DNA from 2 places in the Arthrobacter sp. Y3224198 genome. Region 2 is predicted to be linked to the other one. Evidence: riboswitches for the same ligand, from Rfam matches in the RefSeq annotation. Region 2 holds a riboswitch; the other holds the start of a gene.
What was found. Region 2 has a riboswitch for cyclic di-AMP ahead of AC5RUF_RS09770 (M23 family metallopeptidase). Riboswitches for the same ligand answer to the same signal wherever they lie in the genome.
Positions count from the first base shown of each region.

Region 1: another riboswitch for cyclic di-AMP. It lies ahead of AC5RUF_RS07705 (LysM peptidoglycan-binding domain-containing protein); the one in region 2 lies ahead of AC5RUF_RS09770 (M23 family metallopeptidase).

Region 1 is NZ_JBNHFG010000010.1:49,115-52,509, forward strand. Features, by position in the region: gene AC5RUF_RS07695 (DUF4118 domain-containing protein) at 1-268, shown strand, start outside; gene AC5RUF_RS07700 (response regulator) at 265-939, shown strand; gene AC5RUF_RS07705 (LysM peptidoglycan-binding domain-containing protein) at 1,030-1,908, opposite strand; cyclic di-AMP (ydaO/yuaA leader) riboswitch at 1,915-2,064, opposite strand; gene AC5RUF_RS07710 (MFS transporter) at 2,495-3,395, shown strand, end outside.
Region 2 is NZ_JBNHFG010000014.1:33,865-37,259, reverse strand. Features, by position in the region: gene AC5RUF_RS09775 (NlpC/P60 family protein) at 1-724, opposite strand, end outside; cyclic di-AMP (ydaO/yuaA leader) riboswitch at 728-886, opposite strand; gene AC5RUF_RS09770 (M23 family metallopeptidase) at 1,012-1,662, opposite strand; cyclic di-AMP (ydaO/yuaA leader) riboswitch at 1,789-1,982, opposite strand; gene AC5RUF_RS09765 (iron-dependent transcriptional repressor DtxR) at 2,073-2,777, opposite strand; gene serC (phosphoserine transaminase) at 2,990-3,395, shown strand, end outside.

The DNA of each region.
Region 1 (3,395 bases), on a different contig from region 2:
CGGCCGGGTGGAGGTCCGGGTCATAGACTCAGGCCCCGGAGTGCCCGAACAACGGCGGGGCGAGATCTTCGTCCCGTTCCAGCGGCTGGGGGATACGGATAATGCAACCGGGCTGGGCCTTGGCCTGGCGCTGGCCAAGGGATTTACGGAAGGCATGGGCGGAACACTGGAAACCGAAGACACACCCGGCGGCGGACTGACCATGGTCCTCTCGCTGCCGGCAGCGGCCCGAAGCTCGGTGCCGGATACGGCGGCGGTGGCGGGATGAGGATCCTGATTGCGGACGACGACGTCCAGATCCTCCGTGCCCTGCGCATCACCCTGGGCGCCTACGGCTATGACGTGGTCACCGCCGAAAGCGGCAGCACGGCCATCCGCAAGGCAGTGGACACCCACCCCGATCTCCTGGTCCTGGACCTGGGCATGCCGGGACTGAGCGGCATGGATGTCATCGAAGCGGTGCGGGGCTGGAGCAGCGTGCCCATCCTGGTGGTTTCAGGCCGGGCGGACCCGGCGGACAAGGTGCGGGCCTTGGACCTGGGGGCGGACGACTACGTCACCAAGCCCTTCTCCACCGAGGAGTTGCTGGCACGGATCCGTGCCCTGTCCCGGCGGTCGCCGGCGGCCGCCGGACCCAGTGAGATCAGCTTCGGTGCCGTCCGCGTGGACCTGGCTGCACGCCGCATCGCCCGGACCGATGACGGAACGGACATCCGGCTGACACCCACCGAATGGCGTTTCCTCTCCGAGCTGCTGGCCCATCCCGGAATGCTCGTCACGCAGCAGACGCTGCTGAACAATGTCTGGGGGCCGGGTACCACGGACGCCGGCTATCTTCGCCTGTACATCGGGCAGCTGCGCCGCAAGCTGGAAACCGATCCGGCCAGTCCTGCCCATCTGCTGACCGAACACGGGATGGGCTACCGGTTTGTGCCCTGATGCTTAAACCGCAATGCATCCGCCCTCTTTGAGGAACGGATGCATTGCGGGTCAGCCGGCGGTGCCGGCCGTGCGTTGGGCCCGGGAGCCTTATGCGCGGTAGAACACGGGGCCGGAGCCGACGTTCACGGACTGGACAACGGTCTGGTTGCCGTTCCAACCGCTGTGGATGGCTTCGCCGTTGCCGACGTAGATGGCAATGTGGGCCAGGCCCATGCCGCCGTCGGCGTAGTAGACCATGTCGCCGGGCTCCGGAGTGGAGACCTGGGTGCCGTAGGCAGCCAGCTGGGCCGGAGCGAGATCGCCGACAGAGTGGCCGGCGGCGCGCAGTGCCTGCTCCACCAGGACGGTGCAGTCCTGGGCTGCGCCCAGCTGGGCGTAAGCCGAGGCCAGCATGATGGCATTGGTGCCGCCCACGGCGGCAGCGGGAGCCGGGGTCACCGAGGTGGCCTGGGTGCTGATGACGCCGGTGTTGGCTGCGGCAGCCGGAGCGGCGTAGCTTTCGGTGGCGTAGGAAACAGCGGTGTAGTCGATGGCGGCCGGAGCAGCTTCGCCGGAGACGGTGATGACGTCACCGGGGTAGATGACCGAGGCCAGGGACAGTCCGTTCAGCGCCAGGACGCTGTCCAGGCCGACGCCGTAGGCAGCGGCAATCTGGCCCAGGGTGTCGCCGGACTGGACTGTGTGGGTGGACGCAGCAGCTGCGGGTGCAGCAACGGGAGCCACAGCCGCCGGGGCGGCAGCAGGGGCAGGAGCCGGAGCAGCGGTCTGGGCGGGGGTGTAGTTGTCGTTGGCAACTACACCGGCGGAGGCCGGGCCGGCCATGCCGAGCATCAGGCCGGAACCGGCAGCTACAACGGCGGCGGTGCTGCCGATGGTGCGGCCGCGGCCTGCGGCGGTCTGTGAGATGGTGGACCAAACGCCGGTGGTCTCGGCGCGGTGACGTGCACGGGTCTTGTTGAATGACATGTGTATATAACCTCTCCCGATACCTGCGAGGTGAGCTGTCGGATGCGGATGGGAGTCACCCGGCCACCGGACTGAATCCGGATGGCTTAACCCCAAGGATTCGTGGAACCCGTAATTGGTTCCCCCGCCCCTGCCGTGGTGTTGCGTTCTGTGGACCCCGGACCAGCGGCAGAGCTAGGTAACAAGCCCGGGGCGCCGCATCAAGGAAAGCGGCATGCCCACTACGCTACAAGATGGTTACGGTTGGATAACCATTCTGTGATCGGGTTCTCTTCGGCGTGTGAGTGGCGCCGCAATGTGCTAACAACATCGGTTGATTCCAGCCCCCTTGATGCCCATCAGTCCCACCTTTAACCCGTCCTGGCCCGGCATTTGCTCCTTGCCGCGCCGCCGCCTGCGCGAGCCTGTGATACTGCCGTGACTGCTGGTGCTGGACTGTCTCGACTGACTGCGCTGCGCAAATGTGGCCTTCGTCCCACTTCCCCCGCACTGTCCGATGTCCGCTTTGTCCGGGCGTAAGGTAGTTAGGCTGCCTTTCAATCTGGCGGCGGATTCCTCGGGGGTCAATACGGAGACAGGAGAAAGAATGGCTGGCAGCGGTCAGAAATTATGGACCAAGGGATTTGTGCTGGCGATAGTCACTAATCTTTTCCTTTCAATGGTGTTCTACCTGTTGATGACCACAATGGCGCTTTATGCCGTCGAGCGGTTCAACGCGTCGGACAGTGCCGGCGGGTTTGCCTCCGGTTCCTTTGTGATCGGTGCCCTGGTGGCCCGCGTCTTTGCCGGGAAGTTCCTGGATTTCGTAGGCCGGCGGCGGCTGCTGATCATCAGCCTTGCAGTGTTTGTGGTGGCCGCCGTGCTGTACATCCCGGCCGGAAACCTGGCCCTCCTGCTGACCGTGCGGATAGTCCACGGAGCTGCTTTCGGCGCGGCCAGCACCAGCCTTTCCGCCTCCGTTATGGGGCTGATCCCGGTTAACCGGCGCGGCGAAGGCACCGGCTATTTCGGTATCTCGACCACCCTCGCCACGGCCGCCGGCCCGTTCCTTGCCGTGCTGCTGGTGGACTCGGTGAGCTACCGCGCCCTGTTCCTGGTCACCGCCGGCTGCGCCGCCGTCGCGCTCCTCCTGTCCCTCGTGCTGCGCCTGCCCGAGCGGACACCGACACCCGAAGAGCAGCAGAACAAATGGCGGATGCACCTGACGGACATCATTGACCCGAGTGCGCTGCCGATTGCCTCGGTGATGTTCATTGCCGGAGCCGCCTATGCCGGCATCCTGTCCTTCCTGAATTCCTACGCCCAGTCCGAAGACCTCGTGCTCGGAGCCAGCTTCTTCTTTATGGTCTACGCCGTGGTCGTCCTGGTCTCCCGGCTCTTTGTGGGCCGCATTCAGGACCGGCACGGAGACAACGCCGTGGTCTACCCGACTCTGGTGTCCTTCGCGGCGGGCCTTGCCCTGCTGGCCTACGCCCCCAATGACACGG
Region 2 (3,395 bases):
GGCTGTGCAGGCCGGTGTTCGCACCGTTCAGACCGCCGCTGATGACCTGGCCGTTGCCGACGTAGATGGCCACGTGGCCGCCGTTGATGACGAGGTCACCCGGGGCCGGGCTGCCGACTACGGTGCCGAACTGGAAGAACTGGCTGGGAGCCAGGTCACCCACCGACTTGCCGACGGAGCGGAGAGCCTTTTCGACCATGGCGGTGCAGTCCTGGGCCACGCCGATCTGGCTGTAAGCGGAGGCTACGAGGCCGGCGGCAACGTTGCCCGGGGCAACGGCGCTGGCGGCGGGAGCGGAAGAGGCGGTCTGCACACCGACGGCCGGTGCGGCGGCTACGCGGGAAGCTGCGGCGCGCTGTGCGGCTGCCTGCTGCTCCTGTGCGGCCTGAGCGGCGGCTTCTTCGGCTGCAACCTGTGCGCGGTAGTCGGCGCCCGAGATGGAGCTGGGAGCTTCCAGGTCGAGGGCGAAGGTTGCGTCTGCGGGAGCCTTGACGTCTCCGGCAACAACGTTCAACGGGGTGGATTCAAGCGCCTGGCGGTCCGTGCTGACGGACGCTGCCTGTGCAGGGAGTCCTGCAGCCAGCACGAGGCCGGATGCTGCGACAACGACGGCGGCCTGACGGCCCACCATGCCTGCGTTGCTGCTGACTGCCTTGGAAAGTGCAGTGATCGGGTTGGTCTGAACGGTGGCAGCGCGACGGCGGCCGTGAGCGTGTGATGACACAGGTTTGCCTCTCCCAATTGCCTACGAGGTGAGCTGTCGGATTCGGATGGGAGTCACCCGGTTGCCCGGCCTATGGCCTTGTGCAACTTAACCCCAAGGGCTTCTTGCGAAACCCGAAATTGGTTCCCCCGCCTCTGCCATGCGATTCTGCGAACGGACTTCAAACAGTGGCAGAGCTAGGCGATCTGTTCGAAGGTGCCTGATCGTTGGCGAATCAGGCACGAGGACGAGCGTACAGCAACATTTGCGCTATGTCACGTTCCGATCACGAAACGGTATTAGAGCGGTTACAACCAGTCCAACGGGTCAACAACTTCCCCGTTAACCATGACCTCAAAATGCAGGTGGCAGCCGGTGGAAGCACCCGTGGTGCCGCTGGCGCCCACGAGGTGTCCGCGCTTGATTTCGGTGCCTGCGGACACGGAGATCGCTGAGAGGTGGTTGTACGTGGTCTGCACCCCGTTGCCGTGGTCAATGACCACGCGGTTGCCGCCGCCGTAGGGGTGCCAGCCGGCGGATACCACCGTGCCGGAGGCCGCCGCGTTCACCGCCGTGCCGCAGGCAGCTGCAAAGTCCTGGCCGTTATGCATTTCGCCGGCCTGCCCTGTGATCGGGCTGACCCGGTGCCCGAACCCGGAGGTCTTCACGAGCCCTTCATCCAGGGGCGTGGACAGCGTGCCCTTGGCAGCCGCGGGAACAGTGTGGGATCCGGAGGCCACGGTGACCGAGGCCAGCTTGGCATCCGGATCATATTTGCTGCTGATGCCGGCGCGGGCAAAACCGATATTGGCATTGGCATCCGCGGATACCGGCGCGTCGGCAGCCGTCGTCGGGAGCTGGACCGGATCATCGGCTGCTGCCGATGTGGGCAGCGCTGCGGTGAGGATGAGCCCCGAGGTGGCCGCTGTGATGGCGACCTTCTGTGCGGCGCCACCCATGGAGATGTTTTTGGTTTCAACCCGCCTTCGCCCGGAAGGCTGGGAGCTGCGCCGGCGCGCGGGAGCAGCGGGAGCAGCAGGAGCAGCAGCACGGCGCCGCCCCGAAGCAGCATGCTTCGACAAGTGTTTCCCTCTCTTGGATCGCCTGCGAAGTTAGCTGTCGGATTCGAGTAGAGAAACTCGGCCTTCGGCGTACCGCCGGCCGAACGCGCTTCTATGGGCGTCGGGCCGTTGGCTTCCGGAAGACTTCACCCCAAGGCAGTTGCACTGCCGGAAAATGGGTCCTCCGCCCCTGCCTGATGAGTTGGTGCTCCGGTCTGCTGGCAGGGCTCGGCGGACGGACCGGATAACGATGGTGTTTCAGCGTCGCAACTTACTATAGGGTAAACCGCGCAAAAGTGACCATTCCGTTACCCGGCGTGTGAGACAAAGACGTGTGCCGCCACTTCGGCGGGCAGTTCCAGTGCCCCTTCAATGCCGGGAACCCGGACGGAGATATAGCCGCCCACTACTTCTGCCGTGATCTCTGCGCCCGGCCGCAGCCCCGCTTCGTCGAGTTGGGAGAGTAGTTCCGGCTCCACCTGGATGGGTTCCGCCAGCCGCACGAGCTTCAGTTTGGCTCCGGGGATGGCTTCCGCCACCGCCGAGACCAGGTCATTCACGCCTGCGTGGAAGACCTCTGCCGGGGCAGCTACTCCGCCAATGCCTTCCAACCCCGGAATCGGGTTGCCGTAGGGAGATTCGGTGGGATGCCCCAGCAGCTCATACAGCCGCCGTTCCACCCGCTCGCTCATCACGTGCTCCCAGCGGCAGGCCTCGTCATGGACATAGGCCCAGTCCAGGCCGATGACGTCCGAGAGGAGGCGCTCCGCGAGCCGGTGCTTGCGCATCACTTCGGTGGCCCGGCGGCGGCCAAGTTCCGTCAGCTCCAACCGGCGGGTTCCGGCAACTACTACCAGTCCGTCGCGTTCCATGCGGCCGATGGTCTGGGAGACGGTGGGTCCGGAGTGCCTCAGCCGCTCGGCAATCCTGGCCCTCAGGGCCACGATGTTTTCTTCTTCCAGTTCCAGGATGGTCCTGAGATACATCTCAGTCGTGTCAATGAGATCCGTCATGACGGGCCGCTCCTAGTACCGAAGGGAGGAGGGCAACGCGTGCTGCCCGGGTATACGCCAACACGTTAGCCTACCCGCGGGACTGCCGGTAAATTGCGGGATGCCCGGCACAGGCAGCAGTGTCGCCGGTCATAAATCGTGCGCCAAGCGGCCTTGCGGCAGAATGAAAGGGTATCTGCGCTTACCTTTCGACACGCTTGGAGCGACACATAATGGGCGATTCCGCCGCACTGAAGATTCCCGCTGAACTCCTTCCGAAGGACGGCCGCTTTGGTGCCGGTCCGTCCAAGGTCCGCCCCGAACAGATGGCGGCGCTTGCCGCCGCAGGAGCCACCCTCCTGGGCACCTCCCACCGGCAGGCCCCCGTGCGGAACCTGGTGGGCAGTGTGCGCCAGGGACTCGCGGACCTGTTCTCCGCACCCGAGGGCTATGAAGTGGTGCTGGGCGTGGGCGGATCAACCGCGTTCTGGGATGTCGCGGCCTTCGGGTTGGTGGAGAAAAAGGCACAGCACCTTTCCTTCGGCGAATTCGGCTCAAAGTTCGCGGCAGCGACCAACAAGGCCCCGTTCCTCTCGGCGTCGAGCATCATCAAGGCCGAACCGGGCACCCGTCCGGAGC